One region of the Streptomyces sp. NEAU-YJ-81 genome, then DNA from elsewhere that is predicted to be linked to it. Evidence: riboswitches for the same ligand, from Rfam matches in the RefSeq annotation. Region 1 holds a riboswitch; each other region holds the start of a gene.

Region 1 (7,370 bases):
GGCCGGTGGCGCCCCAGACGTACGGCTTGCCGAGGGCCGCGTAGGCGTAGGAGACGGCGCGGGCGGCGCGGCCCGCGGTGGGGGAGGCGGTGCCGTCGGCACCGGCCTTGTCGCCGTCCTGGGCCGCCAGCAGGCGCTGTCGCTGCTCGAGGGTCAGCCGGTCGAGGAGGCGATCGGCGGCGGCGAGCCTTTGCTGGACGGTCCGCTTGTGGTGGGCGGCCGCCGTCTGGGAGGCGCGCAGAGCGGCGAGGCGGTCGGCCGCCTCGCCGCGGACCTGGCGTAATTTCCGCTCCTGACGGCCGACGGAGGCGATCAGGACGGCCTGGCGGTTGCCCGCGCGCTCGGCGAGCGAGGCGCGCTGAAGGTACTGACCGGGGGAGGAGGACAGGGCGAGCTGGAGGGCCGGGGCGATCGTGCCCGAGCGGTACTGGGCTGTGGCGAAGGCGCCGAGGGCGTTGCGCGCGGCGTTGAGCCGGGTGGTGCGGCGGGCGGCCTGGTCGCGCAGCGCGTCCAGCGCCGCACGGGCCTTGTCGGCCTTGTCCTTCGCGCCGTTGTACCTCTCGGTGGCCTCCTCGGCCTGCCGCTGGTACTGATCGACCTTCGCCTTCACCTGCGCGGGGGTGAGGCGGTTCTCGGCGTGCCCGGTGCCGTCGAGGAGGGTGGCGGACGCGGCGCCGGTGAGGGCGAGGAGCGCGGCCGCGCGGGCGGTGCTGCTGGTGAGCGAGCGCTGCTTGGGCTTCCTGTGCGACGCCACTGCGGCGGTTCACCTGGTCTTTCTTGGGCATTCCAGGACATTCCGCTGATCCTGGACCCTCATGGGGAGCGGACGGACAGGCGGCAGTCCGCCGTGAGGCGGGGACCCTCAGTTGACGGGAAGCGGACTGCCGCCTGGAGGAGGAAGTTAGGCCGGAAACCGGGGGTCGTGCGGGGGATTGAACGGGAGTGCACGGATTTCGTCGCTCCCGTGACGGCGGCTGATCGCCCGGCGAGTGGGGTGGTCGGGAGTGTGGGGCTGCCGTGACCGAAGCGTCGATAGGGGCCCACCCGAGTGCCGGGTGATGATATGCGCGCGGTTAGTCTCCGGAGCCATGGACGTACTCATTCACGTGTTCGTCGGCCTGCATATCGTCGGCATCGGCGCGCTGCTCGGCGGCTTCTTCTCGCAGTTGAAGGCGATGGGCGCGGGCGAGGCCCGGATGACCCCGGCGATGCTGCACGGCGCGCTGACCATGCTGGTCACCGGCGCGGCGCTGGTCGGGCTCAATCAGGCCGACGACAACAGTGTCAACAACATCAAGATCGGTGTGAAGCTGGCGCTGCTGATCGTGGTCCTCGGCCTGGTGTATGTGAAGCGCGACGAGGAGAAGGTAGAGTCTGCCGCCTTCGGTGCGGTAGGTGCCTTGACAACGGCAAACATTTTCATCGCCGTGCTGTGGACCTGACGAGCTGATCATCTGAGGTAATCCCGAGACAATTCCGACACCTTTTCGACACGATCCTGAGGCAACCGTTTGCACTCGCGAGCTGTCTGGGTAAAGAGCGAGGCAGTCGAGAGGAGTGGCCATGGGGGCAGTGGGGGCAGTCAGAAGCAGGCATGGTCGGCGCGCGGGCCTCGTGCTGGGGCTGGCGGGGATGACGGTGCCGCTCGCGGTCGCCGTCGCCGGTCCGGCGCAGGCTCAGGCACGGCCGGCCCAGGCACGGCCGCTGGGCAGGTCGGCCGGATCGGTGACACCGGCGACCATGGCCGCGTCGTCGTGCACGACCAGCGTGGGGCCGTATCAGAAGCAGGCCGAGCGGTTCCTGGGCCGCCCCGTGGACGGGCGGCAGTCGCGGGCGGACTGCCTCGCGATCCAGAAGTTCCAGGTCAACCACGGCATCAGCCCGACGATCGGCTACGCGGGCCCGATCACCTCGGGCGTGATGAGCCTGATCAACGCCCAGAAGGCCGCCGGACACAACCCGAACGCGGCGAAGAAGTGCCCGACCAACAAGGGCCGCATCGCCTGCGTCGACCTCACCCGGCAGCTCAGCTGGATCCAGGACGGCTCCCGGCTGGTCTACGGGCCGGTGCCGGTGCGGTCCGGGCGGAACGGCTTCGAGACCCGCACCGGGCTGAAGAAGATCTACTGGCGGAACATCGACCACTGGTCGACGCTCTACAAGGTCGCCATGCCCTACAGCCAGTTCTTCGACGGCGGTCAGGCGTTCCACTCGATTGCCGGGAGCGTATGGTCCCCGCCCGGCTCCCACGGCTGCGTCAACATGCGCACGGGCGAGGCCAAGAAGTACTGGAGCCTGCTGAAGAACGGCGACGACGTGTACGTCTACGGGCGCAAGCCCGGCACGTGAACGGCACATGAGCCGATGACGTGACGATGCCGCTGCCCGGGGCCCAGCCCCGGGCAGCGGCACATCGGGGGCCCGCACGGCCCCCTCGTGTCCTGCGCGGCCCTCGTGTCCTACGCGGGCCGCACGCTCCCGTAGATCGGCATCTCGGTGATCGGCGCCTTCTTCACCACATCGCCCGGCTTCGGCGCGTGGATCATCATCCCGTCGCCGACGTAGAGGCCGACATGGCTGATGTCGTCGTAGAAGAAGACCAGATCGCCCGGCTGGAGTTCGGACGTCGAGACGCGCGTACCGGCCTTCACCTGGTCCCAGGTGGTGCGCGGCAGCGAGATCCCGGCCGTCTTCCAGGCCGCCTGCGTCAGCCCTGAGCAGTCGAAGGAGCTGGGACCGGTCGCGCCCCAGACATACGGCTTGCCGAGCTGCGACTTCGCGAAGGCGATGGCCTGGGCCGCCTTGGAGCTGTTGGCGGGGGCCGAGGGCGCCGTCGAACCGGAGCCGCTGTCTCCGTTCTGCTCCTGCTGCTTCTTGCGCGCGGCCTCCTGGCGCTGCTTCTCGGCGAGCGCGGCCGCCTTACGGCGGGCCTCTTCCGCCTTCTTCTTCTCGATCGCCGCCAGCCGCGCCTTCTCCTTGGCGGTCAGATTCGCCAGCAGCCGCCGGGCCTCGGTCAGCTTGTCCTGGACGGTCTTCTTCTGGGTCTTCAGCTGCTTCTGCGACGCGGTCAGCGAGGCGAGGCTCTCGCCGGCCTTACCGCGCTCCTTGGCGGCGCTCGCCTGCTGCTTCTGGAAGTCGTCGACGGCCTGCTTCTGCCGACCGGTCAGCCGGTCGATCAGATGCGACTGGTCGAAGACGTCCTGCGGATCGTTGGAGAACAGCAGGGTCGCGGCGGAGCGGGCCATTCCGCCGTCGCGGTACTGGGCGGTGGCGTAGGCGCCGAGCGTGCGTCGCGCCTCGTTGAGCTTCTCGGTGCGCTGGGCGACGGAGTCCAGCAGCTTGTCGACCTTGGCCCGCTGCTGATCGGCGCGCTCCTTGGCGGCGTTGTAGCGCTGGGTGGCGCTCTCCGCCTGGTGATAGAGGGTGTCGACCTTCTCCTTGACCTTGTCGATCGACTGGGTGGCCGGCTTGGGGTCGTCGCCCGGCGCGGCGTTGGCCGTCTGGGAGAGGAGGGTGACGGATGCGAGGGCGGCCGTGGTGAACCCGACGGCCGTACGGCGGCCGTGACCGGTGAGCGGGGCCGGTATTCGGCTCCGCGGCTTGCGATGCGACGCCAAGGGAGGCGCTCCTTCCGTGGACCGCCTACCGGGTTAGCTGTCGGGTTCGGGCGGTACGGAAGGTTGCCCTACGGCCGTGTCCGGGCGGCACTTCCGTGCCACGCCGCTTCGGGCCGATTCACCCCGGTGTTGCGTTGTCGGGTCCCCGGCTCCGGGCGCCTTACGGCGGTGCCGGACTCGGCGGAGGCAGCCCGTGCCGACGTGGTTCGCCGACGGATCTTCCGGGCCGCCTGACGCAGGACGGTAGCCAACACGTGGGGCTCCTGTGAAGACTGGTGGCCGTTTTGCCCGAAACCGTTTCGTGATGTTCGGGCATCGGCTGTCAGTGGGGCGGCCTAGACTCGGGGAGCGATGAGCAGCCTCTTTGACGACAGCTTCCTGGCGGACCTCGGGCCTCCTCCGAACCAGGAGCCACCACCGCCGCCCGAGGATTCGGCGCACCCCGGCCCCGATGGTGCCGAGGACGTGCCGCATCACCTCTTCAGCGGCGGCTTCGACGCGCCCGTGCCCCGGGAGGCCCACTACCGGGACGGTGCCGCGCGGCCCGTCGTGGACCCGTCCGCCCTGCTCGAGGGGTTGAACGAGCAGCAGAGAGCCGCCGTTGAGCACACCGGCTCGCCGCTGCTGATCGTCGCGGGCGCCGGCTCCGGAAAGACCCGGGTGCTCACCCACCGCATCGCCTATCTGCTCGGCGCCCGCGGCACGCACCCCGGCCAGATCCTCGCCATCACCTTCACCAACAAGGCGGCGGGCGAGATGAAGGAGCGGGTGGAGGAGCTCGTCGGCCCGCGGGCGAACGCCATGTGGGTCTCCACCTTCCACAGCGCCTGCGTCCGCATCCTGCGCCGCGAGTCGAAGAGGCTCGGCTTCACCTCGTCGTTCTCGATCTACGACGCCGCCGACTCCAAGCGGCTGATGTCGCTGGTCTGCCGGGATCTGGATCTCGACCCCAAGCGGTTCCCGCCGAAGTCCTTCAGCGCCAAGATCTCCAACCTGAAGAACGAGCTGATCGACGAGGAGACCTTCGCCGGACAGGCCACGGACGGTTTTGAGAAGACGCTCGCCGAGGCGTACGCGATGTACCAGGCGAGGCTGCGCGAGGCCAACGCACTGGACTTCGACGACATCATCATGACCACGGTCAATCTGCTCCAGGCGTTCCCGGACGTGGCCGAGCACTACCGCCGCCGCTTCCGGCACGTCCTGGTGGACGAGTACCAGGACACCAACCACGCGCAGTACACCCTCGTGCGCGAGCTGGTGGGCACGGACACCGAGGAGACCACGGCAGCCGAGCTGTGCGTGGTGGGCGACGCCGACCAGTCGATCTACGCCTTCCGGGGCGCCACGATCCGCAACATCCTCCAGTTCGAAGAGGACTACCCCACCGCGCGGACGATCCTCCTCGAGCAGAACTACCGCTCCACCCAGACCATCCTGAGCGCGGCCAACGCGGTCATCGAGCGCAATGAGAACCGCCGCCCGAAGAACCTGTGGACCGAGGCCGGCGCCGGGACCGAGATCACCGGCTATGTGGCCGACACCGAGCACGACGAGGCCCAGTTCGTCGCCGACGAGATCGACCGGCTCACGGACGCGGGCGACGCCAAGGCCGGTGACGTGGCGGTCTTCTACCGGACCAACGCCCAGTCCCGTGTCTTCGAAGAGATCTTCATCCGGGTCGGGCTGCCGTACAAGGTCGTCGGCGGCGTGCGCTTCTACGAGCGCAAGGAGGTGCGGGACGTCCTCGCCTATCTGCGGGTGCTGGCCAACCCCGAGGACTCCGTCCCGCTCCGCCGGATTCTGAACGTGCCCAAGCGCGGCATCGGGGAGCGCGCGGAGGCCATGATCGACGCGCTGGCGCTGCGCGAGAAGATCACCTTCCCGCAGGCGCTGCGCCGGGTCGACGACGCGTACGGCATGGCGGCCCGCTCGGCCAACGCCGTCAAGCGGTTCAACACGCTCATGGAGGAGCTGCACACCATCGTGGAGTCCGGGGCGGGCCCGGCGACCGTCCTGGAGGCGGTGCTGGAGCGCACCGGCTATCTGGCCGAGCTCCAGGCGTCCACCGATCCGCAGGACGAGACCCGGATCGAGAACCTGCAGGAGCTCGCCGCCGTGGCCCTGGAGTTCGAGCAGGACCGCGGCGAGGAGAACTCCGGCACCCTCGCGGACTTCCTGGAGCAGGTCGCGCTCGTCGCCGACTCCGACCAGATCCCCGACGAGGACACCGACGGCTCCGGCGTGATCACGCTGATGACGCTGCACACGGCGAAGGGCCTGGAGTTCCCGGTCGTCTTCCTCAGCGGCATGGAGGACGGCGTCTTCCCGCATATGCGGGCGCTCGGCCAGACCAAGGAGCTGGAGGAGGAGCGGCGGCTGGCCTATGTGGGGATCACCCGGGCCCGCGAGCGGCTCTATCTGACCCGCTCGACGATGCGCAGCGCATGGGGCCAGCCCGCGTACAACCCGCCGTCCCGCTTCCTGGAGGAGATCCCGGACCAGTATGTGCGGTGGCGGCGCACCGGGCCCGCCACCCCGTCGGCGTCCATGGGCAGCATCGCCTCGACCCCGCCGTCGGGGCTGTCGTCCGGTCTGTCGTCGTCGCGTTCGCGCGCCGGGGGCAGCGGGTTCGCGACCCGGCGGGCCAAGGAGCGTCCGGTGGTCGCGCTGGCCATCGGCGACCGGGTCACCCATGACTCGTTCGGGCTCGGCACGGTGGTGGCGGTGAAGGGCAGCGGGGACAACGCGGAGGCGACCATCGACTTCGGCGAGGAGAAGCCGAAGCGGCTGCTGCTGCGGTACGCACCGGTGGAGAAGCTGTAGATGTGGCTGTGGCGGCCGAAGTGCTGAGGCTGTAGCGCGCCGGGGGCGCGCTACAGCGAGCGGTCAGAGTCCGGGGCCCGGGCCGGTCAGGTCGGGTCGAGGCCCTGGCCGCGCAGCCAGGGCAGCGGGTCGATGGCCGAGCCACCGCCGGGGTGGACCTCGAAGTGCAGATGCGGGCCGGTGGAGTTACCGGAGTTCCCGGAGTACGCGATGGTCTCCCCGGCCTTGACGGTCCCGGAGCGGATCTTGGCGCTGCTGAGGTGGCAGTACCAGGTCTCCGTGCCGTCCGGGCTGGTCAGGACGACCATGTTGCCGTAGGCGTCGTTCCACTGCGTCGTCACGGTGCCGTCGGTGGCGGCCATCACGGGCGTGCCGTAGCTCACCGGGAAGTCGATGCCGGTGTGCACGGACATCCAGTTGATACCGGCCTGCCCGAACATGGCGCTGAGGCCGTGCTGGGCGACGGGCAGCGCGAACTTCGGGCGCAGCGCCTCCTTGCGCGCCGCCTCGGCGGCCTTCCGCTTCTTCTCGGCGGCCTGGCGCGCCTGGAGGTCGATCCGCTCCTGGGTGCGGCTGGCGCGGTCGCGGAAGTCGTCGGCGCCCTCCCGGACCCCGGCGAGCTGGGAGTCCAGCTTGCTGTTGGCCACGGAGGGCTTCACGGGGGCCGCCGCGGTGTCGGGGGCGGCCTGAGTGGTGGACTCGTCCTTCTTGTCGCTTCCCACACCGCTGACCGAGGCGGCGGCCACGGCGGTGACGCCCAGGGCGCAGACGGAGGGGACGGCGACGGTGAGGAGCGCGGAGCGCTTGGGGCGGGGCGAGGGGGTACGGCGGCGACCGCGGCTCGCCTCCCGGCGGGGGGAGGGGGCGGATTCCCGCACGGCCGCCGCCTCGGGTTCAGGTTCCGCTTCGGGGGCCGGGTCGTACGAC
Region 2 (7,370 bases), on a different contig from region 1:
TTTTTCATGTGAAGAGTTTCACGAACTTTCTCGGAGGCGGTTCACGGAAGGCCCCCGAAGGGGGTTCCGTGGCCGCTCATACGTTATTCCGCCCGCTCAGGCGATGCTCCAGGCGATCCCGTCGAGGATGTCATGTTCGCTCACCACGACCTCCTCGGCGCCGGTCCGTTCCATGATCGAGAGCAGGATGAGGGCCCCCGCGCCGATCACATCGACCCGCCCCGGGTGCATCACCGGAATCTCCGCCCGCTCGGCGTGGGTGGAGCCGAGCAGCTTCGCGGTGATCTCGCGGACCTGGTCGACGGTGATCCGCGAGTGATGGATCGCGGAGGAGTCGTACTCCTGCAGACCCAGCGCGATCCCGGCCACGGTGGTGACCGAACCGGCCAGCCCGACCAGTGCGTGGCCGTCCGCGGGACGGCAGGCACGGGTGAGCGGCACGGTCCGCTCGGCGAGGTCCAGCGCCGCGTCCACATCGCCCTTTATGGCGGCGAGCTGATCCTCCGTCGGGGGATCGGTGATCTGGCCGTCCGCCACCAGATGGCGCTCGGTCAGCCGGACGCAGCCGATGTCCACACTGCGGGCCGCCCGCACCCGCTCGCCGCCCTCGACGAACTCCGTCGAACCGCCGCCGATGTCCACCACCAGATACGGCCCGGCCACATGATCATGGCCCTTGAGCTCCTTGGTGGCCCCGGTGAAGGAGAACTCCGCCTCCTGGTCCCCGGTGATCACCTCGGGTTCCACGCCCAGGATCTCCACGACCCCGCGCACGAACTCCTCGCGGTTCTCGGCGTCGCGGGAGGCGGAGGTGGCCACGAAGCGGATGCGCTCGGCGCCCAGCTCACTGATCACCTCCGCATACTCGCGGCACGCGGCGAAGGTGCGCTCCAGGGCCTCGGGGGCGAGCCGGCCGGTGCGGTCCACGCCCTGGCCCAGCCGGACGATCTTCATCCGGCGGTCGAGTTCGATCAGCTCCCCGGTGGCCGGATCGGCGTCGGCCACCAGCAGCCGGATCGAGTTGGTGCCGCAGTCCACGGCGGCGACGCGGGTCATGCGCTCCCCTCCCGGCTCGCGCCCTCGGCCCCACAGGGGCTCACACACGGGCCCTTGCGCCACCACTCCGGCAGCATCGCGAGCGCCTCGTCCCCGAGCGGATTGACACCGGGCCCGGCCGCGAGGGCGTGGGCGACCAGGACGTGCAGGCACTTCACCCGGTCCGGCATCCCGCCCGCGCTGGGGAAGCCCTGGAGCACCTCGATGGCGTCACGGCGCGCGATGTAGTCCTCGTGGGCGGCGCGGTAGGCGGCGGCGAGCTCGGGGTCGGTGGCCAGCCGGGCCGTCATCTCCTTCATCACGCCCTCGGCCTCCAGCGTGCCGATCGCGGACGCGGCGCGCGGACAGGTCAGGTAATAGAGGGTGGGGAAGGGCGAACCGTCCTCGAGCCGCGGCGCGGTCTCCACGACGTCCGGATTGCCGCAGGGGCAGCGGTGCGCGATCGCACGCAGACCCCGGGGCACGCGGCTGAGCTGCTCCCGTACGGCGTGAATGTCCGCGTCGGTGGGCGCGGTGGGCTCCGTCTGGGGCGGGGGCGTATCCATGAGTGGGAAAGTTCTTCTTCTTCGTTTCGATTCGTCACCGGGTGCGACCGGCGGCCACAGCGCGGCGCCTCAGCGGCGCGCGCTGCCCGCCCCCGCCGCGTCCGCCGTGTCCACGGCGTCCCAGAGGTTGGAGTACCAGGGGCGGCCGGCCGCGCCCTGGTCGGTGGAGCGCTCGGTGGAGCCGCTGCCGTCCACCACGCTGTAGCCGGTCTCCCCCGGCATCAGGAAGTGCAGCCGCTCCCGGGCCTGCTGCTCGGTGTAGGCGGGGTCGCGCAGCCGGGCCTTCCGCTCGCGCAGCTTCTTCACGTCCTCGCGGGCTCGCTGGGCCTCGCTCCGCTGCTCGGCGATGTCGGAGCGCTGGGAGATGTACTGCCGCATCGGGTAGGCGAGCGCCACCACCAGGGAGCAGACGACCAGCGCGAGCAGGGCCGCGCGGCCGGTCAGCCGGCCCCGGCGGCGCTTGGTCCGCACCCGGTAGACCCGGGCGGCGGCGTGCTCGCCGAGCGCCTTGAGCCTGGTCGCGGTGGAGAACCGTTCGCGATCCGCCGGCACGTCGCCTCCCCGGAGATGACTTCGCTTGAGTGACGCGTAACGCCGTCCCCGGTCACGGTACGGGACCGCGGCCGGGGACGGGTGTCAGACGTGTCTGCTACGTGAGGTCGTACGCAGGTCAGCCCTTGAAGCGCGGGAAGGCCGAGCGGCCCGCGTACACCGCGGCGTCGTCGAGGATCTCCTCGATGCGCAGCAGCTGGTTGTACTTGGCCACCCGCTCGGAGCGGGCCGGGGCGCCGGTCTTGATCTGGCCGCAGTTGGTGGCGACGGCCAGGTCGGCGATGGTGACGTCCTCGGTCTCACCGGAGCGGTGCGACATCATGCACTTGTAGCCGCTGCGCTGGGCCAGCTCGACGGCGTCCAGGGTCTCGGTCAGCGAGCCGATCTGGTTGACCTTGACCAGCAGGGCGTTCGCGGTGTCGCTGTCGATACCGCGGGCGAGCCGCTCCGGGTTGGTGACGAAGAGGTCGTCGCCGACCAGCTGGACCTTGTCGCCGAGCTGCTCGGTGATGGTCTTCCAGCCGTCCCAGTCCTCCTCGTTCAGCGGGTCCTCGATGGAGACCAGCGGGTACGCGGCGACCAGCTCGGCGTAGTACGAGGTCATCTCGGCGGCGGTGCGGGACTTGCCCTCGAACTCGTACGACCCGTCCTTGTAGAACTCGGAGGCGGCGACGTCGAGCGCGAGCGCGATGTCCTGGCCCGGCTGGTAGCCGGCCTTCTTGATCGCCTCGAGGATCAGGTCGAGGGCCTCACGGTTGGAGCCGAGGTTCGGCGCGAAGCCGCCCTCGTCGCCGAGGCCGGTGGACAGGCCGCGCTCCTTCAGCACGGACTTCAGGGTGTGGTAGACCTCGGCGCCCCAGCGCACGGCCTCGGAGAAGGACTCCGCGCCCACGGGCGCGATCATGAACTCCTGGATGTCCACATTGGAGTCGGCGTGCGACCCGCCGTTGAGGATGTTCATCATCGGGACCGGCAGCAGATGGGCGTTCGGGCCGCCGAGGTAACGGAAGAGCGGGAGGTCGGACGCCTCGGAGGCGGCGTGCGCGACCGCGAGGGAGACGCCGAGGATGGCGTTGGCACCGAGCGAGGACTTGTCCGGGGTGGCGTCCAGGTCGAACATCGCCTGGTCGATCAGACGCTGCTCGGTGGCGTCGTAGCCGACCAGCTCGGGGCCGATCTGCTCGATGACGGCGAGGACGGCCTTCTCCACGCCCTTGCCGTTGTAGCGGTTCTTGTCGCCATCACGGAGCTCGAGGGCCTCGAAGGCGCCGGTGGAGGCGCCGGACGGAACGGCGGCACGGCCGGTGCTGCCGTCGTCGAGGCCGACCTCGACCTCGACCGTGGGGTTGCCTCGCGAGTCGAGGATCTCGCGAGCTACGACGACGTCGATGGACGGCACGAGGTTCTCCTTCGTATGGGTCTGCGGTAGCAGCACGAGCCTAACGGGCCGGGAGGGCTGCACCCCGCGTTCGCCCGCCCCACGAGACGAGGGCGTGACACAAAAAGCCAGATTCCGAATCACATATCCAGATTTCTGGTGAATCGGGCAATGAGGGAGCCCCGATGGGGCGCGCCATAGAGGCGGCACGCCCGACCGGGGCTCGTCTCAGGGGTTCTCGCGCGGCGGCCTCAGGCCGCGGCTGCGACCGTGACTCAGCCGAGGTGCAGCTTCTGGCCCGGGTAGATCAGGTCGGCCTTCTCCACGATGTCGTCGTTCAGCTTGAAGAGCTTCTTCCAGCCGCCCTTGACGTGGTGCTCCTTGGCGATCTTGCCGAGAGTGTCGCCGGACTTGACCTTGTACTCGCCGTCACCCTTCTTGATCGGGCCGCGGGGCTGCTCACGCGTGGCGCGCTCGGGCGCGGTGTGCGGCTGGGCCTTCGGCTGGGCAGGCTGGGCGGCCGGAGCCGACTTGGTGGAGGCCGACGGCTGGTCCTGCGAACCGGAGGGCGCGGACGGCGCGGAGGGCGCGGACGGGCTGCCGCCGGAGGTCAGACCCTTGCCGCAGACCGGCCAGGCGCCCTTGCCCTGGCTGCCGAGGACCTTCTCGGCTATCTGGATCTGCTGGCTCTTGCTGGCCTTGTCCGCGGTGGGCGCGTAGGCGGTGCCGCCGTACGCGGCCCAGGTGGAGCTCGAGAACTGCAGGCCGCCGTAGTAGCCGTTGCCGGTGTTGATCGACCAGTTGCCACCGGCCTCGCACTGCGCGACCTGGTCCCACTGGGAGCTGGTGGCGGCGGAGGCGGAGGTCGCCCCGATGAGGGGCGCCGCCACGGCGGCACCGGCGAGACCGGTGAGCGCGGCGATACGGGTGGCCTTGGAGGGACGGCGGTGCTTCCCGTTGGACTTCAGCATCGTTGGTTCGTTTCCTCACCGACGCCTACGAGGTGAGCTGTCGGGTTCGGACGTGAGTTGCCCGGCCGGTCGCGATGATCGCTCCCGGCTTCACCCCTAGCCGACGAGCCCGTGTCCACAGGCCACTCGGCACCTACCTTGGGTCCCCCGCTCCTGCCTTCGGCGCTGACGCGTCGGATTCCCCCCGACCGCCGGCAGGATTCGGCGTGACGATCGACGGTGCCCGCGGTGGCGAGCGGAAAGACGTTAAACACACCTCCCGAGAACGTTCAAACACCCCAATGGCAGCGAATGGGGCTGTAATTGATCTCACCCGGCCCACATCGGCGCAGGTAGGGCCGGGTGAGGAGAGAACGGACACGAGGTGCGCCCCGGAAATTGTGACGAGATGTATGTCTCACCGGAACCAGATCGGGCAATTCCCCCCGAATCACTGCTCCCTGATGGCGAGGTCAAGTCGCTGACCAGGGATGATCAGGTCGGGGTCGATTCCGATGAGGTCCTCGTTGCTCTCGTAGAGCCCTTCCCAACCTCGGGACACATTCCGGTCCTCGGCGATGCCTGACAGATTGTCACCGGGGCGAACGGTGTAATCGTCGTCCGTGGGGCTCTGGTCGCGGTCCGCGGCGTCGCGCGAGGCGTGGCGTCCGGAGGGCTGCCCGTCCGCCGAATCGCCGTCCTCGGCCCGCTCCCCGGCATCCGGGGAGCCGCGGTGGCGGCCGGAGGGCGAGGGGTCGGCGGAGGGATCCGCCGAGGATCCCTTCGAGCCGTCCGACGCCGAGTCGTCCGAGCCGTCCGAGGCCGGGTCGTCCGAGGCCGAACCGTCCGACGTCGGGGTGTCCGAGGCCGAACCGTCCGACGTCGGGGTGTCCGATGCCGAGCCGTCCAGTCCGTCGGGGGACTTGGAAGTGTGGGGGGCCTCCGGCTTCTCGGTCGATCCGGACGAATCCGGCTTACCGGCGCCGTCGGACGTCCCCGAACGGTCCGACTCCGGGGAGGAGGAGCCGTCCCGCTCCCGGTCCCCCGCCTCGCCCCGGCCCGCCCCCGGGTCCCGGGTGGCCGTGCCACCGGGGTCCACATCGGGGGCGCCGGAGCCGTCGGTGAGCCCCGCACCCAGCGCACAGCTCGGCCAGGCGTCGGGACCGCGGTCGCCGAGGATCGACTCGGCGACGGATATCTGCTGGGAGCGGCTGGCCAGGTCGGGGCGCGGGGCGTACTCCGTACCGCCGTAGTCCTTCCACATGTCGAGGGTGAGCTGCAGTCCGCCGTAGAAGCCGTTGCCCTCGTTGGCGCTCCACATACCGCCGCTCTCGCACTCGGCGACCTGATCCCAGGTGGCGGTCTGGGCGGCCTGTGCGCCGGACGCCCCGAAGAGGGGCAGGGCGATGCTCGCTCCCGTGACCCCCGCCGCGACGATGATGGCCGGAGCCTGACGGGGGCGACGGTGTCGACCATTACCGGAACGCATGCGATTGCCCTCTCTATGGCGAACTCGGTTGCCGGTGAACATAGCGAGGGCACTCGATCATCACAAGTCGATGTATCCCAGGTCACGCCACGGTCACACGACTGATCATTCGTCACCAATGTCCGTACGTACGGGGCTTGGCAGCCTCAGCGGTCCGCGGAATTCCAGGTCACCGGGAGCGTGCGCAGCCCGCGCATGATGAGCCCGCCGCGCCACCGCAGATCCTCCGGCTCCGCCGCGAGCCGCAGTCCGGGCAGGCGCCGCAGCAGGGTGGCGATCGCGGTCTGCGCCTCCAGCCGGGCGAGCGGGGCGCCGAGGCAGTAATGGATGCCATGGCCATAGCCGAGGTGCTGGTTGTCGCGGCGGGTGAGGTCGAGGACATCGGGCGCCGCGAACCGCTCGGGGTCCCGGTCGGCGGCGGCGAGCACCACCAGCACCGGCTCCCCTTCGGCGATGTGCTGCCCGGCGAGGGTGAGCGGCTCGGTCGCGAACCGCCAGGTGGCGATCTCCACAGGCCCGTCGTAGCGCAGCAGCTCCTCGACCCCGGCGGCCAGCAGCCGCTCATCCCCTTCTTCCAGGGCCCGCTGCATGACGGCGCGCTGCTCCGGATGGCGCAGAAGTGCGTAGACGCCGTTGCCGATGAGGTTGACGGTGGTCTCGAAGCCGGCGAACAAGAGGATGAAGGCCATGGCCGCGGCCTCGTTCTCGGTGAGGTGCTCACCGTGGTCACTGGCCCGGATCAGCCCCGAGATCAGGTCCTCCCCGTCCTCTCCTTCCCTCCGCTCCACGAGCTCCAGGCGCTTGCGGTGGATCAGCTCGCCGAGATACGCGCGGATCCGCTTCACGGCGCGGGCCACTCCGCCGCGCGGGCCTCCGCCGTGCCGGATCATCGCGCCGGCCCAGTCCCGGAAGTCGTCCTGGTCCTCGCGCGGCACCCCGAGCAGATCGCAGATCGCATAAATAGGGAGAGGGAAGGCGAACTCATGGATGAGGTCCGCCTCTCCCCTTTCCTCGAAGGCGTCGATGAGCTGATCGGTGAGGGTCTGTACCCGAGGGGTGAACGCGGCCACCCGGCGCGGGGTGAACGCCTTGGAGACCAGGCGCCGCAGCCGGGTGTGATCGGGAGGGTCGATATTGAGCAGATGTGTCATCAGGTCGGCACGCTGTTCGCCGGGAATGCCCACCTTGCCCTTTGCGTGGGCCGCCGCACTGTGCCGCTGGGGGTTCTTGGAGAGCCGGGGATCGGCCAGCGCCTTCCTGGCATCTGCGTAACGGGTCACCAGCCAGGCGTCGACACCGCTGGGCAGCGTGGTCCGGTGCACCGGGGCGTGCTCGCGTAGCCAGGCGTACGCAGGGTAGGGATCGGTGGCGAACTCCCAGGTGAAGAGGGTGGGAGCGGA
Region 3 (7,370 bases), on a different contig from region 1:
CTGCTGGGCGACGACGACGGGTTCGAGGTCGACGGCGACCATCTCGGGTTGGTCGTCCACCAGGCGGGACACCCGCAGCAGCAGTTCCTCCAGGGCCGCGGTGTCCACGGGCTTGGAGCCGCGCCAGCCGAACAGCAGCGGCGCGGTCCGGATGGACCGGATCAGCTCGGCGGCGTCCCGGCCGGTGACGGGGACGAGGCCGTGGGCGGTGTCGCCGAGCAGTTCGGAGGGGGCGCCGGCGAGCCCGAAGGAGAGCACGGCCCCGGCGGCGGGGTCGATGGCCGCCCGTACGACGGTGTCCACGCCGCGTGGCGCCATCCGCTGCACGACCAGCCCCAGTTCCTCGGGCCGGCCCAGGTAGTCGGTCAACTCGGCGTAGGCCCGGCGCAGTTCCGTCTCGCTGCCCAGCTCCAGCCGTACCCCGCCGAGGTCGGCGCGGTGGCGCAGGTGGGCGGCGGTGGGCTTGAGCGCGACCGGGAAGCCGAGCCGCTCGGCGGCCCGCACGGCGGCGTCGGGGTCGGGCGCGGGGAGGGCGGGCAGCACGCTGACGCCGTAGCGGGCCAGGAGGCGCTGGGTGTCGGCGGCGGACAGCTCGACGCCGAGGCCCGCGTCGTCGCCGGTCCCGCCGCCCGTGCCGCCGCCCTTACCGTCGCTGGTCCGGACGCCCGTGGCTTCGCCGGTCCCGCCGCCTGTGCCGCCGCCCTTACCGTCGCCGGTCCCGCCGCCCGCGCCGTCGCCCGGGGTGACGTCGGCCGGGGCGAGCAGCACCTGGATGTCGGCGGCCGCACCCGCCTCGTCGATGTCGTCGTACTCGGGGACCCGTCCGGGCTCGGCGGCCTCCTGCCGCCAGTGCGCGTACCGCACCGCCTCGGCGAGCGCGCGCACGGCCCGCTCGGCGGCGGGATAGGCGGGGATCCGGCGGGTGCCGGGGGCGGGCTCGCCGCCGGTGCCGGCCAGGGCCTCCGCGAGCTCCTGGATCTCCAGGTGGACCACGGCCACCGGCTTGGCCGGACCGGGCCCGGAAGCCTGGGCCGCCTCCCTTACGGCCGTCGCGAGGGCCTTCGCGCTGCCGTCGCCGTCCCCAGGGCCGGCATTCCCGTCGCCGACCCAGGGGATGGCGGTGACGACGACGGCGTCGCAGGCGTCGTCGGTAAGGGCCTCGGTCAGGGCGCGCCGGAAGTCGTCCGGGGCGGCAGCCGTGGTCAGGTCGCGGGGCGGCAGCGGGCGGAGCCCCTCGGTCAGGCAGGCGTCGTAGGTGATCAGGCCGAGCGACTCGGAGTTGCCGAGGATGGCGACGCGTGGACCGGCGGGCAGCGGCTGGGAGGCGAGCAGCACCCCGGTGTCGGCGAGTTCGGTGACGGTGTCGACCCGGATGACGCCCGCCTGCCGCAGCAGATCGGAGACGGTGGCGTCCGGGATCTGTGTGGTGGGCACGGCATGGCCGGTGGGGGCGCTGCCGGTGTGGCGGGCGCCCTTGACGACGACCACCGGTTTGACGGCGGCGGTGCGCCGGGCGAGCCGGGTGAACTTGCGGGGGTTGCCGATCGACTCCAGGTACATCAGGACGACGTCGGTGCGCGGGTCGTCGTACCAGTACTGGAGGAGGTCGTTGCCCGAGACGTCGGCGCGGTTCCCCGCGGATACGAAGGTCGATATCCCCGCGATCCCGGCGAGGCTCGCCAGCCCGGCGCCGCGCCGGTGCAGCCCGGACAGCAGCGCGATGCCGATCGCCCCGGACTGGGTGAACAGGCCCAGCCGGCCGGGGTTGGGCAGCTGCGGGGACAGGGAGGCGTTCAACCGGACGCCCTCGGCGGTGTTGCTGACGCCGAAGGCGTTGGGGCCGATGACGCGCATGCCGTAGGACCGGGCCTGGCGGACGAGGTCGCGCTGCCGGTCGCGGCCCTCGCTCCCGCTCTCGGCGTATCCGGCGGAGAGCACGACAAGGCCCTGGACGCCGTGCTCACCGCATTCGGCCACGACGGCGGGCACCCGCTCGGCGGGGACGGCGACGACGGCGAGGTCCACGGGCTCCTCTATGGCGCGCAGCGAGCGGTGGGCAGGGACCCCCTCGGGCTCCAGGTGCGCCATGTCGTCGGGGAAGGCGTGGTTGACGGCGTGGACGCGCCCCGTGAAGCCGCCGTCCAGGAGGTTGCGCAGCACGGTGCGGCCGACTCCGCCGGGCGTGCGGCTGGTGCCGATGACGGCGACGGAGCCGGGCGCGAGCAGCCGCTGGACGGAGCGGGCCTCGGCCCGCTGCTCGCGGGCGCGCATGACGGCCAGGGAGCGGTCGGTGGGTTCGAGGTCGAATTCGAGGCGGACGACGCCGTCCTCGAAGCTGCGCTTCTGGGTGTAGCCCGCGTCCGTGAACACCTTGATCATCTTGGTGTTGGCGGGCAGCACCTCGGCGGCGAACCGGCGGATGTCCCGCTCGCGTGCGACGGCGGCGATGTGTTCGAGGAGCGCGGAGGCCACTCCGCGGCCCTGGTGGGCGTCCTGGACGAGGAAGGCGACCTCGGCCTCGTCGGCGGGGGCCGCGGCCGGCATCCCCCGTCCGTCGATGCGGTCGTAGCGCACCGTGGCGATGAACTCATCCCCCACGATGGCCGCCAGGCCCACCCGGTCGACGTAGTCGTGGTGGGTGAAGCGGTGGACGTCACGGTCGGAGAGGCGGGGGTAGGGCGCGAAGAAGCGGTAGTACTTCGACTCGTCCGAGACCCGCTCGTAGAAGCTGACCAGCCGCTGGGCGTCATCGGGGGTGATGGGACGGATCTGTGCCGTGCCGCCGTCCCGGAGCACCACATCGGCTTCCCAGTGGGTCGGGTAGGCGTGATGGTCCGACGGGCTCCGCATGGGGCCCAGGGTACGGGCCCGCCCGGTCCGGATGGTGGACACCCTTGCGTCGGGGCCGAGTGTCGGGGGAAGGTCCGTATCGGGCCAGTCCGGGCATGCCCGGGCTCACTCGGACATAGACCGGGTGGATCCGGACACCGTATGATTTTGGTCTAGACAACAGCACCCGTCACACCTGAAGGGCAACACCATGGCTGAGCGCCGCGTCACCATCGGCTGGGCCGAGGGCCTGCACGCCCGCCCTGCGTCGATCTTCGTCCGGGCGGCCACCGCCGCCGGCGTCCCCATCACGATCGCCAAGGGCGACGGCACCCCGGTCAACGCCGCCTCCATGCTGGCCGTGCTGGGCCTCGGCGCCCAGGGCGGCGAGGAGGTCGTCCTCGCCTCCGACGCGGACGATGCCGAGGTCGCGCTCGACCGGCTGGCGAAGCTGGTGGCGGAGGGCCTCGAGGAGCTTCCCGAGACCGTCTGATCCCCCCTCTGATTCACAGGTGATTCCCGTGTGAATCAAGGATTCGACACGGCGGGGCCGCGGTGACCATTACGGTCACCGCGGCCCCGCTGTTTTTCCGTTTCCATCCCGACTCGGAGTACCGAGAACCGGGCGCCGCGAAACCGCGCCGGGAATTCCCGAGAGTTGTATACGGGATCGCTGTTAATTCCGGCCGCTCGCCGTGTTTACGGAATGTTTCGAAGCCCTCACCGGGGTGGGGCGGCGCTGCCGGTATTCCGCCAGCGCGCGCTCGGTGTGCGCCGCGGCGAGCGCCCGCGCCCGGTCGGCGTCGCCGCGCGCCACCGCGTCCACCAGCGCGCCGTGCTCCGCCCAGGACTCCACGGCCCGCGCGGCCGGGTCGGGGCGCCGGGCGCCCCCGGGCGGTGCGGGCTGCGGCGCGGGAGCGGCCGCGTACACCCACACGGTCTTGCGGCGCAGCTGGACGAGCATCGCGGCCAGGCTCGGGCTGCCGGACGCCTGGGCGAGCGTCTCGTGGAACCAGTCGCCCAGCGGCCGCAGTTCACCGAGCCGGCCGTGCTGGGCCCGCTCCCGGCCGAGCCGGACCAGCCCGCGCAGCACCTTCAGATGGGCCTCGGTGCGGCGCTGTGCGGCCCGTGCGGCGCCCAGCGGCTCCAGCAGCGCCCGGATGTCCAGCAGATCGGCCGCCTCGCGCTCGGAGGGCTGGGCGACGCAGGCACCCGCGTGTCGGCGGGTCGTCACGAAGCCCTCGGACTCCAGGGTGCGCAGGGCCTCTCGGACCGGCACCCGCGAGACGCCGTAGCGCCGGGCGAGAAGTTCCTCGGTGAGCCGGCTGCCGGGCTGATATGTGCCGGAGACGATGTCGTCGCGAATCGCCGTACACACCGCATGCGCCGAAATCCGGCGACCGCTCTGGACCGCGGTCGTATCCCCGCTCACTTCCGGTCCCACATTGTCGAACCTCCGCCTTAACGCCCGCGAAACGCATCCATGGAACGCGCATTGAACGACTCTATTCCAATCGGACGTCATTTCCGATGGCGGAGTGCATTTCATGGATATTTTTTGGTCAGCCGGCGGCGCGGCACGCCGAAGGCCCCGTCCGGGGGACGGGGCCTTCTCGGATTCTCGCGGGACCGCGGGCGTGCGCGGAGTCCCGCGAGGTCAGACGTTGACGCCGTGCGAGCGCAGATACGCCAGGGGGTCGATGTCCGAGCCGTAGTCCGGGCTGGTGCGGGCCTCGAAGTGCAGATGCGGTCCGGTGACGTTGCCGGTGGCGCCCGACAGGCCGATCTGCTGGCCGGGGGTGACCTTCTGGCCGACCGAGACGCTGATCGACGACAGGTGGCCGTACTGGGTGTAGGTGCCGTCGTTCATCTTGATGACGACGTTGTTGCCGTAGGAGCCGCCCCAGCCCGCCTCGACGATCTCGCCCATGCCCACGGAGTGCACCGAGGTGCCGGAGGAGGCGTGGAAGTCGATGCCGGTGTGGCTGCCGGAGGACCACAGACCGCTGGCCGCCTCGTAGCCGGTGGAGACGTAGGAGCCGCCGATCGGCGTCTCGAAGGTGTTGAGGCGCTTGCGCTCGGCCTCGCGCGCCGCGCGCTCCTTGGCCTCGCGCTCGGCCTTGGCCTTCTTCGCCGCGGCCTCCGCCTTTCTGGCGGCCTCCTGGCGGGCGATCGCCTCCGCCTTGGCCTTGGCGGCGGCCTGCTCGGCGGCGGTCTCCTGGGACTGCGCCTGGGCCTCGATGTGGTCCGCGATCCCGTCGCCGATCACGATCGCCTGGGTCAGACCGGTCTGCTGGGGGCTGGGGCCGGTGTCGGCCGCGAACGCCTGTCCGGTGATCCCGGCGACGACGCCCGAGGCGACGGTGGTGATGCCCACGACGTTCGCGCCGGTGCGGACGTTGATCTTGGTGGTGCGGCGGTGTTTCCCGGTGGCAGTGCGGGTGGACGCCATGCTGAGGCGCACTCCTTTCCTTCCTTCTCGCCTACCGGGTTAGCTGACGGGTTCGGAGCAGGAAGGTCTCCTACGGACTCCTCCCCCGGCCGGGGAAGGCGCCCGATTCACCCCTGGGGACGTGTGGGTCCCCGGCTCCCCTGGCTCGCGCCGTACGGGGACTCGGCGATGACTGTCCGTGCCGCGGGTGCGGCGGGTTGCTGGCGAACAGCCGGACTGACGCTAAACGGGCCCGCTTTCGATCACCAAACGGTTCCGGTTTTTTGTTGCTCTCGCCACAAACCAAACAAGCTGTCACTCCCGCAAATCGGGCATGAAGGAAGGACCCCGGCACCTTTACGGGGCCAGGGTCCTTCCGCTGTGAGCTCGTTGACGGGACCGGCTGCCGGATCGTCAGCGGACCCGGATCGTCAGTGAGCCGGCCGGATCGCCGGTTCTTGGTCCGGATCCGGCCAACCGGCCAACTCCGGGCGGCTCAGCCGGAGATGACGCGCACCTCGCCGATGCCCAGCGCCCGGACCGGCTCCTCGATCGCCGAGGCGTCCCCGACCAGCACCGTGACCAGCCGGTCCGCCGGGAAGGCGGACACCACCGCAGCGGTCGCCTCCACCGTGCCGGTCTCCGCGAGGCGGGCGTACAACTGCGCCTGGAAATCGTCCGGAAGGTGCTGCTCGACCTGGTCGGCGAGAGTGCCCGCGACGGACGCCGCCGTCTCGTACTTCAGCGGGGCGACGCCCACCAGGTTCTGCACCGCGACATCGCGCTCCTCGTCGGTGAGCCCCTCCTCCTTCAGCGTGCGCAGCACCTTCCAGAGGTCCTCCAGCGCGGGCCCGGTGACCTCGGTGGCCACCGAGCCGCTGATCGCCAGCATGGCGGCGCCCGCGGAGCCGCCCGAGGGCGCCGGGGGCGCGGAGCGCAGCACCTGGCCGAAGGCGCGCACCCCGTAGGTGTAGCCCTTCTCCTCGCGCAGCACACGGTCGAGGCGGGAGGTGAGGGTGCCGCCGAGGCAGTACGTGCCGAGCACCTGCGCGGGCCAGACCCGGTCATGGCGGTCGGCGCCGACGCGCCCGATGAGCAGCTGGGTCTGCACCGCGCCAGGCCGGTCGACGATCACCACACGGCCGAGGTCGTCCGCGACGATCGGGGGAACCGTGCGCGGCGCGCCCGCCCCACCCGTCCAGGCGCCCAGGGTGTCGGCGAGCGCCCCGTCGAGGTCGACCCCGGTGAGGTCGCCCACGATGACGGCGGTCGCGGTGGAGGGGCGGACATGCGCCTCGTAGAAGGCCCGCACGGCCGCGGCGTCGATGCCCTCGATGGTCTCCTGGGTGCCCTGGCGCGGCCGGGACATCCGCGATTCGGCCGGGAAGAGGGCCGCGGAGAGGGCCATCGAGGCGCGGCGGGCCGGATTGGCCAGCTCATGGGGGATCTCGTCCAGCCGGTTGCGCACCAGCCGCTCGACCTCGCCGTCCGGGAAGGCGGGGGCGCGCAGTGCGTCGGCCAGCAGTCCGAGCGCCTTGGGCAGCCGGGAGACCGGGACCTCCAGGGAGACGCGGAGGCCGGGGTGGTCGGCATACGCATCCAGCGTGGCGCCGCAGCGCTCGAGCTCGGCGGCGAACTCCTCGGCGTCGTGCTTGTCGGTGCCCTCCGACAGGGCGCGCGCCATGATCGTGGCGACGCCTTCGAGCCCGGCCGGCTCGGCGTCCAGCGGCGCCTCCAGATTGATCTCGACGGCGACGACCTGCTGGCCGGGGCGGTGACAGCGCAGCACCGTAAGGCCGTTGGGCAGCTCACCGCGCTCGGGGGCCGGGAACGCCCACGGCTTGGGCGCACCGCCCTTGGGCTGCGGGTGGAAGGTCATGGTCGCGGTGACGGCGTCGCTCACTGGGCCGCCTCCCCTTCTGCGTCGGTCTCGGCGGCTTCGGCGGTGTCGGCTGCGTCCTCGGCGCCCTGGAGGGGCTCGTAGACCAGCACGGCGCGGTTGTCGGGGCGCAGCCGCGCCGCGGCCACGGCCCGCACCTCCTCGGCGGTGATGTCGAGCACCCGCTCCACGGCGGTCAGCGCCAGCTGCGGGTCGCCGAAGAGCACGGCG
Region 4 (7,370 bases), 1.1 Mb from region 1:
ATCGTTGAGGCGGGGGTACGCCTCGTGCAGGAAGACGGCGGCATATACGAGCACGTCAATCTGTTCGCGGGCCTGCGTCAGCATCTCCACGAACGTGGACACGGGGATGTCCGCACGCTGGTCGTAGAGCGCCACAAGCTCGGGGCTGACCGCGCGGGCGGGGCGTGCTTGACGGAGCGCTGGCCATAGGGCGTGCACGTCTTCTCCTAACGTTTCTGCTGCCAGGATGGCCGTGCTGCGTCGCGGCGTACGGTTGAGGTTGACCCATCTTTCAACGGATTTGGGATCTACCTCGACCTTTTCCGCGAGGGTGGCGTATGTCCAGCCTCCGGACGTCATGACGGCACGTAGCCTCTCGTTCGGCACCTGAGTCTCTCCCCACATGTCGGGACGGCACTAGGGACGTTTTACCCGACGCGGGACGTCCCGAAGTGGGGTTTAAGGGAGGTTCCTACGTCCTGATCACAGCGCGATGATCGCGAAAAGACTCCCGCGACCGTTGCAGGCGGCCCGGGAGCGTGGTCAACGCTGTGAAGGAGCGTCAACGTGCAGGAGAATATCGCCCGACCCGTGGAATGGCTGCTGTGGCTGGTAGTGCCCGCACCAGCCCGTCATCGCGCCGTTGGGGCCCGGCCCGCCATGGCATGTGTGGATGCGGATACACCGACGGTTCGCACGGCACGTGTGTCTGTGGTGGCGGTGGCGGTGGCGGTGACGCTGTGAGCGTACGTCCCCGTCTGCTGCCGTGGCCCGGCCCCGCAGGGCAGCGGTGTTATCTGGTCTCCGATGCGGACAGCACGGGCTACCTCTCGAAGCTGGCTGACGAAATGGAAGCCGTCCAGCTCCAGATGGGCACTGAACTCATCGGCCACGCCCGCCTGATGCTCAGCGACCGGAAAGCGGACGCCCGAGAGCTCCGCTACCTCTCGAACCGTCTGATCGAAGCGCTGCAAGACGCTCTCCGGATCTCGGAGAGTCGCGGCGGGCGTATCCCAGCGCCCGACGAGGCCGAGAGTGACGGAGCGGCTCGCACGGATGAGGGGGCGCAATGAGTGAGGTGCCAGGAGGCTGGCAGGTCGGTCCGGCCCCGGGGCGCGGTCTGCTTCCTGCGAAGGGCGGTCTGCTTGAGCTGCCGCTTCACGTGCTCCGGCCCGGTCGCGCGTCTTTGGCATCGCTGGTGCTGACGGTGGTGGAAGCGGAGCAGTTGCACGCCGCCTTGTGTTACGCGCTTGGCGACGAGCCTGCGCCCGAAGACGCGCCGGAGTGCCGTCAGCCGGTCCGTTATCCAGGTGGCCGACAGAAGTACTGAGGCCGCGTGGCGGAATCCCACTCGAGTCGCGCGTGGCGGGACTTGTTGTGGCAGTGCGGATGCGGTCGGCGGGGGTGAGCCGGGGCTGGGTCAACTCGGGTCACCCGCGTCCGTTTGGGGCTTGCGAGTCCGTTCGGAGCGCCTGCTGCGTAGGGTCAGGGCGAGGAGATCCTTGGAGTGGGAGGTATGGGGATGGCTGGAATGCCGGCGGGGGTTGTGGCTGCGGGTGGGTTGGTTGGGGGGTATTCGGTGGCTCGGTGGACCAAGAGGCGGCCCTTGGGTGGGGTTGCCCTCGCGGCTGCGGGGGCAGTGGCTGCTCGGGGGTGGCGGGAGAAGGCAGGGACCGGAACCGCCGCCGCGCTCAGTGCGGCGTATGTCACCGCATTCGCCGGGTCGCATCCGCTGGCGAAGAAGATCGGGGCCTGGCCGTCCGTCTTCGCCGTCGCCGGTGGCGTTGCCCTCGCGTCCTGGGCCCTCGCCGATCGGCGGTCGGGGTCGTAGGCCGTACGTAGGGGTCCTCAGGCGTATCCCTGACTGGGGCAGCGGGCGGGTCCTATTGCCCGCCCGCTGTCCTACGGCGCCCGCCCCGCCGTCTTCCGCTCAGTCCGACGCCGAGGTCAGCAGGTCCAGTTCCGGTTGGGTCAGCTTGAGGTCGACCGACGCCAGCAGGGGCGGGAGCTGGTCGACGGAGCGGGCGCTGGCGAGGGGGGCCGCGACCGAGGGCTGGGCGAGGAGCCAGGCGAGGGCGACCGTGGTGGGCTCGGTGGCGTGGTTGGCCGCGACGTCGTCCAGGGCGGCGAGGACCTTCTGGCCGCGCTCGGTCTCCAGGTACTTGGCCGCGCCGGTGGAGCGGGGGCTGTCGACCGCCGTGCCGGGGCGGTACTTGCCGGTGAGGAAGCCGGACGCCAGGGAGTAGTACGGGATGGTCGCCAGGTGGTGGCGGGCGGCGACGTCGGCCAAGTCGCCCTCGAAGGTGTCGCGCGAGACCAGGTTGTAGTGCGGCTGGAGGGCGACGTAGCGGGCCAGGCTCTCCTGGGTGGAGAAGGCCAGCTGGGCCTCCAGGCGCTCCGCGCTGACGTTGGACGCGGCGACCTCGCGGACCTTGCCCTCTCTGACCAGCTCGTCCAGGGTGGTGATGATCTCCTCCACCGGCACCGACGGATCGTCGTAGTGGGTGTAGTAGAGGTCGATGTAGTCGGTGCGCAGCCGCTGGAGGGATTCCTCGACGCCCGTTTTGATGGCGGACGAGGTCAGACCGCGGGGCTCCGGGGAGCCGGCGCCCACCTTGGTGGCGAGTACGACGTAGGAGCGGTTGCCCCGGGAGGCGAACCAGTTGCCGAGGATGGTCTCGGACTCGCCGCCCTCGTTGCCCGGCACCCACGCGGAGTAGACATCGGCGGTGTCGATGAAATTGCCGCCCGCCGCCACGAAGGCGTCGAGCACCCGGAAGGACTCGGCCTCGTTGGCGGTCCAGCCGAAGACGTTCCCGCCCAGGGCAAACGGGAAAACGGACAGATCACCGATCTTCTGTGTGTTGTCAGCCATACGTTTTTACAACGGGTGGCTGGGCGGGGTTGTTCCTGGGGGCGGCCCCGTCGGGACGTAAACCGGCGGCCCTGGCGTCAAGGGGGGAGAGAGCGCCAGAGCCGCCGGAGTATCAGGGGTTCATCCCGTGCTGGCGCAGCCAGGGCATCGGGTCGATCGGCGAGCCGCCGCCGGGCCGGACCTCGAGGTGGAGGTGCGGGCCGGTCACATTGCCGGTGGCGCCGACGCGGCCGATGACATCGCCCGCCGTCACCTTGCCCGAGGTGACGACCATCGACGACAGGTGGCAGTACCAGATCTCGGTGCCGTCGCTGAGGGTCAGCACGATGCGGTAGCCGTACGAACCGGCCCAGCCCGCCTGGGTGATGGTGCCGCCGTGCACCGCCTTGGCCGGGGTGCCGGTCGGGGCGGCGAAGTCCTGGCCGGTGTGGTCGGCCGACCAGATGTCGCCCGCCTGGCCGAAGCTCGCGGTCAGGGTGTACGAGCCGACGGGGAGGGTGTACGCGGCGGCGAGTCTGGCCTGGCGCTCGGCCGCGGCCTTCTTCTCCGCCGCCTCCTTCGCCCGCTGCTCGGCGGCCTTCTTCTCCGCCTCGGCCTTGGCCTTCCGCTGGGCGGCCACCTCCGCGGCCTGGTCGGACGCCTTGTCCGCGGCGGCCTTCGCCGCGGCGGTGCGGCTGTCCTCGTCCGCCGCGTTCTGCTGGTTCTCGGCCTGCTGGAGGATGCGGGCGCGGAGCGCCTCGCCCGCGTCGGTGGTGCCGCGCTGCTCGTCCTCGCTGGTGAGGCCGGCCTGGGAGAGGGGGGCGGCGGCCGTCTGCGGGCCGCTGCTGTCGTCCGACGTCCAGGAGCCGATGCCGGGCAGGTCCTTGGCGGCGGGCAGGCTGGCTTTGACCTCATCGGCGACGTGGCCGAGATCCGGCATGGAAATGGGCGGCTTGGGACGGTCCTTGGCGCTGGCCATACCGCCCGCACCGACCGCGGCGATCACGCCGACGCCGAGGACGGCGCCGCTGCGCGCCATGGTCCCGCCGCGCTGCTTGGCCACGCGGTGCCGGCCGCGTACGGGAGCGATGGACTCCTCGGTGGGGTTCCACTCCTCCCAGGGCTCGGTCTCGAATCCGGCACCCGGGCCCTCGAACGCGTCCCCATGCGCGTCCAGGTACCGATCGTCGGGGGCGAAGTGGCCGTCCCCGGAGCTCATCCCGCCGCCGGCGTCAAAGCCGGGGCCGTAGGCGGTGGCGGTCCCCAAACCGCCTCCCCGTGTGCGATACGGGGCCTCGTCCAGGGCAGACCTGTTGGACGCCACGGAGGCGCACTCCTTTCCTTCCTTCTCGCCTACCGGGTTAGCTGACGGGTTCGGAGCAGGAAGGTCTCCTACGGGTCAGGTTCGACCCGATTCACCCCAAGGTGTTGGTTCCCCGGTTCCCTTGGTGCTGCTGGTGGTGCGGTACTGCCGGTGTGCGTACGGGATTCGGCGACGGCGCACGGTGCCGCCCTTGCGACGGTTGTGACGACCGCGCTGCGTTATCGAACGTTAATAGAGAGCGCGATGTGATTCCAAGCTGTTCTGAGGAATCCGCGCACCTTTGGCATGAACTTAGCGCCCAAGAGGGGACAGATGGGGGCAAGTCGACGCATTGGCCAAAGGTTCGCAAAAACGCGTGCGGACCGATCGTGCAGCAATTGTTATGCGGAGGGGGCTCGGTCGACTACGCACGGTATGGACCCGGTCGGCTACGGACGGTGTGGGACGCCGCTGTCCCTCGTATGGCCGCCGCGGCTCGCACCGCCGTCGCCGTCGTGCCCGTTCCCTCGGCCGTCCCGCTGCCCATTGCCCCCATTGCCCTGCCCATTGCCCTGCCCGTTCCCCCGTCCGTTCCCGCGGGCCGGGGTCCGGCGGACCGCCAGCAGCGCCATGTCGTCCGATGTCCCGCCGTCCGTATGGCGCTCGACATCGGCCACCAGCGCGTCCAGCAGCTCCTGCGGATCGGCGAAGCGGCGGCCGCGCAGCTGCTTCTCCGGGTCGTAGAACTCGCCATTGCGGTCCCGGGCCTCCGTCACCCCGTCCGTGAACAGCAGCAGCGTCTCCCCCTCCTCGAACCCCAGCTCCATCACCCGGTCCGGCCACCCGGCCAACTCCCCCATCCCCACCGGCAGCGCCGACATCTCCGGCTCCAGGGCACGCACCGCACCGTCCTCCGCCATGAGCAGCGGCGCCGGATGGCCGCGGTTGATCAGCCGCAGGGTGGAGTCGCCGCGCGGAATTTCGGCCACCACGGCCGTCGTGAACCCCTCGAACACCTCCAGGTCGGCCCGCCGGGCACCCTCACGCTGCAGGGCCCGCTCCAGACGGCCCACGAGCGCCTCCAGGGTCGTCTCCTGCTCCGCCGCCTCCCGGAAGCAGCCGAGGAGGATCGCCACGACCTCCACCGCCTGCAGCCCCTTGCCGCGTACGTCCCCGACGGTCAGCCGTACGCCGTGCGGGGTGTCCTGGACCGCGTACAGGTCACCGCCGATCGCCGCGTACTTCTCCGCCGGTACATAGCGAGCGGCGATCTCCAGCCCGGCGAGACGGGCGGGCGGCGCGGGCAGGACGGCGCGCTGGGCAGCCTCCGCGACACCTCGCGCCGAGGCGAGCCGGTGGTAGCTGCGGCGTACGACACGGTTGATCGCCACCGCCAGCACGGTCACGGTGGCGACCGTGACGATCTCGGTGGCCGCCTGGGTCGGGTCCCGCACACCGTGCAACTCCGCCAGCAGACAGGTCGCGAGGACGGCGATGACGGCCATGATGACGGTCTGACGCAGCGGTAAGAGCGCCGCGGCGACCAGAGGGGCGGCGGCGAAGAAGGGCGAGGCGGTGTAACCGGACGGGGTGGCCAGGTCGAAGCTGACGCCGCCGAGGATGAGGATGGCGGGAAGCCAGCGGGCCACCCGGCGGCCCGGCAGCCCCTTGCCCTCATCCTCCGCCGGGCCAGGTCCCGCGGTGGGCCCGGTGAGCCCGTCGGCGGAGGCGCCACCGGCCGCGGCGCCGGTGTCGATGAGCGTGTGCAGGCGGGTGTGGCGGCGGTGGGTGTACGGGCGGCTCAGCCGGGGCCAGGCCGTACGCCACTCCGTACGGGCGCCCGTACCAGCCCTGCTCCCTCGCACCCGCACCGGCTTCTCTCGCTTCCCTGGTCCGCGTCCCGCCGCCGTCACAGCGTCGCCGTCGTCACAGCGTCGCCTTCGCCACCCTGGCCACCTTCGCCGCCCTCGTCACCTTCATCACCTTCGTCACCAGGCTTCCGGCTGACGGGCTGCCAGGCGAATCGGTGTCGGCCAAGCGGGTGCTGGACGGGCGCCGTGAGCGGGCCCGGCTCCCGCGCGTGCGCTGCGGGCACGCGACGGGCACGCGGCGGGGGCACTGCGGGCACGTGAGGGGACACTGCGGGCACGTGGTGGGCACACGGTGGCGCATCAGGGGCTGTGGGCGCGTCAGAGCCACGAGGGCGTCAGAGGTTACGCGGCGGGCGCCCTGCCGGCCCGTCAGAGGCCACGAGAGCGTCAGCGGCTACGGGCGGGCGCATCAGAGGTTACGGATGCAGCAGAAGTTGCGGATGCGCCAGAGCTTACGAACGCGTCAGAGGCACCGATGCGACGCGACGTCAGAGGTCGACGCCGAGCGCGCGGGCGTGACGGTCCGCCGCGAGCTCCGCCGAGACCTCGTCGAGGTACACCTCGCACACCAGCCGTCCGTCCCGGGTGAGATTGTGCTCCAGCTCCCACAGCACGACCTCGTCCCCTCCCGCGAGCAGGAAGGCGTGCTCATAGAAGCGGCACCAGGTCGCGTCGGGACCGCCGGAGCGGCGCCGGGGCTTGGGCGCGAGGGCGATGTCATGGGCGAACGCGGTCGTCAGCAGCCGCTCGGTCTCCTCGCCCGGGCGGTCGGCGTTCTCCGCGCGGCGCAGGACGCGACGGGCGTGGTCGGCCGAATTGTCGGCCACATACGCACGGGAGCTCTCCAGGGGCTCGGCCGTGTGCAGTAGCTGGTCGGGAAGCCACAGCGGTAACCCGTCGAGCTCCTCCCAGCGGGCGCCGCCGAGGCGATCATGGACGCGGCGCTCGGCCAGCGTCAGGGCGTCCTCGTCCGCGTAGAGCTCGTACAGCGGGCGACCGCCCTCGCCGGTGTTGTGCTCCAGTTCCCACAGCAGCAGGCTGCTGCCGTCGGGGAGCAGGAAGACATGCCGGTAGGTGCTGTAGCCAAGCTGGCCGCACCGCTCATTGCACTGTCGGCAGGACCGCAGCTCGGACTGGTGCATCAGGGCGCTCCGCGCCCGGGCCTGCACCGCCTCGCCGATCTCGAAGCCGTTCTGCGCACGGGCCAGCAGCCCGTCCATCAGCTCGGCCGGGGTCCCGTCCGCTCGTGAGTGCCCCATGTCTCTCCTCCCGCCTCCCGGCGTTGATTCGCCGCGCCCCCCGGGCGACCACCTCGCGCACTTAGCGTAGCGGCGTGAACACGCGCCGCGCTGCGGTTCCGCGA

The links. A riboswitch is a leader RNA that binds a small molecule or an ion and turns the genes downstream of it on or off. The one in region 1 is predicted to bind cyclic di-AMP.
Region 2: linked by a shared signal. The riboswitch ahead of J5X86_RS36070 (transglycosylase family protein) and the one ahead of J5X86_RS04780 (NlpC/P60 family protein) in region 1 are both predicted to bind cyclic di-AMP.
Region 3: linked by a shared signal. The riboswitch ahead of J5X86_RS40205 (M23 family metallopeptidase) and the one ahead of J5X86_RS04780 (NlpC/P60 family protein) in region 1 are both predicted to bind cyclic di-AMP.
Region 4: linked by a shared signal. The riboswitch ahead of J5X86_RS00110 (M23 family metallopeptidase) and the one ahead of J5X86_RS04780 (NlpC/P60 family protein) in region 1 are both predicted to bind cyclic di-AMP.

What each region holds. Positions count from the first base shown of each region.
Region 1 is NZ_JAGFNO010000001.1:1,096,847-1,104,216, forward strand. Features, by position in the region: gene J5X86_RS04765 (C40 family peptidase) at 1-754, opposite strand, end outside; gene J5X86_RS04770 (hypothetical protein) at 1,089-1,442, shown strand; gene J5X86_RS04775 (L,D-transpeptidase) at 1,564-2,349, shown strand; gene J5X86_RS04780 (NlpC/P60 family protein) at 2,460-3,617, opposite strand; cyclic di-AMP (ydaO/yuaA leader) riboswitch at 3,624-3,810, opposite strand; gene pcrA (DNA helicase PcrA) at 3,969-6,443, shown strand; gene J5X86_RS04790 (M23 family metallopeptidase) at 6,530-7,370, opposite strand, start outside.
Region 2 is NZ_JAGFNO010000024.1:24,034-31,403, reverse strand. Features, by position in the region: gene J5X86_RS36090 (Ppx/GppA phosphatase family protein) at 97-1,056, opposite strand; gene J5X86_RS36085 (DUF501 domain-containing protein) at 1,053-1,601, opposite strand; gene J5X86_RS36080 (septum formation initiator family protein) at 1,671-2,153, opposite strand; gene eno (phosphopyruvate hydratase) at 2,272-3,552, opposite strand; gene J5X86_RS36070 (transglycosylase family protein) at 3,807-4,502, opposite strand; cyclic di-AMP (ydaO/yuaA leader) riboswitch at 4,510-4,677, opposite strand; gene J5X86_RS36065 (transglycosylase family protein) at 4,933-5,970, opposite strand; gene J5X86_RS36060 (cytochrome P450) at 6,117-7,370, opposite strand, start outside.
Region 3 is NZ_JAGFNO010000030.1:24,141-31,510, forward strand. Features, by position in the region: gene J5X86_RS40190 (bifunctional GNAT family N-acetyltransferase/acetate--CoA ligase family protein) at 1-2,850, opposite strand, end outside; gene J5X86_RS40195 (HPr family phosphocarrier protein) at 3,041-3,322, shown strand; gene J5X86_RS40200 (GntR family transcriptional regulator) at 3,506-4,261, opposite strand; gene J5X86_RS40205 (M23 family metallopeptidase) at 4,487-5,281, opposite strand; cyclic di-AMP (ydaO/yuaA leader) riboswitch at 5,296-5,459, opposite strand; gene J5X86_RS40210 (pitrilysin family protein) at 5,757-7,163, opposite strand; gene J5X86_RS40215 (pitrilysin family protein) at 7,160-7,370, opposite strand, start outside.
Region 4 is NZ_JAGFNO010000001.1:28,930-36,299, forward strand. Features, by position in the region: gene J5X86_RS00095 (helix-turn-helix transcriptional regulator) at 1-366, opposite strand, end outside; gene J5X86_RS00100 (hypothetical protein) at 720-1,052, shown strand; gene J5X86_RS50275 (hypothetical protein) at 1,502-1,810, shown strand; gene J5X86_RS00105 (aldo/keto reductase) at 1,910-2,854, opposite strand; gene J5X86_RS00110 (M23 family metallopeptidase) at 2,967-4,157, opposite strand; cyclic di-AMP (ydaO/yuaA leader) riboswitch at 4,169-4,338, opposite strand; gene J5X86_RS00115 (PP2C family protein-serine/threonine phosphatase) at 4,586-6,007, opposite strand; gene J5X86_RS00120 (DUF6227 family protein) at 6,496-7,266, opposite strand.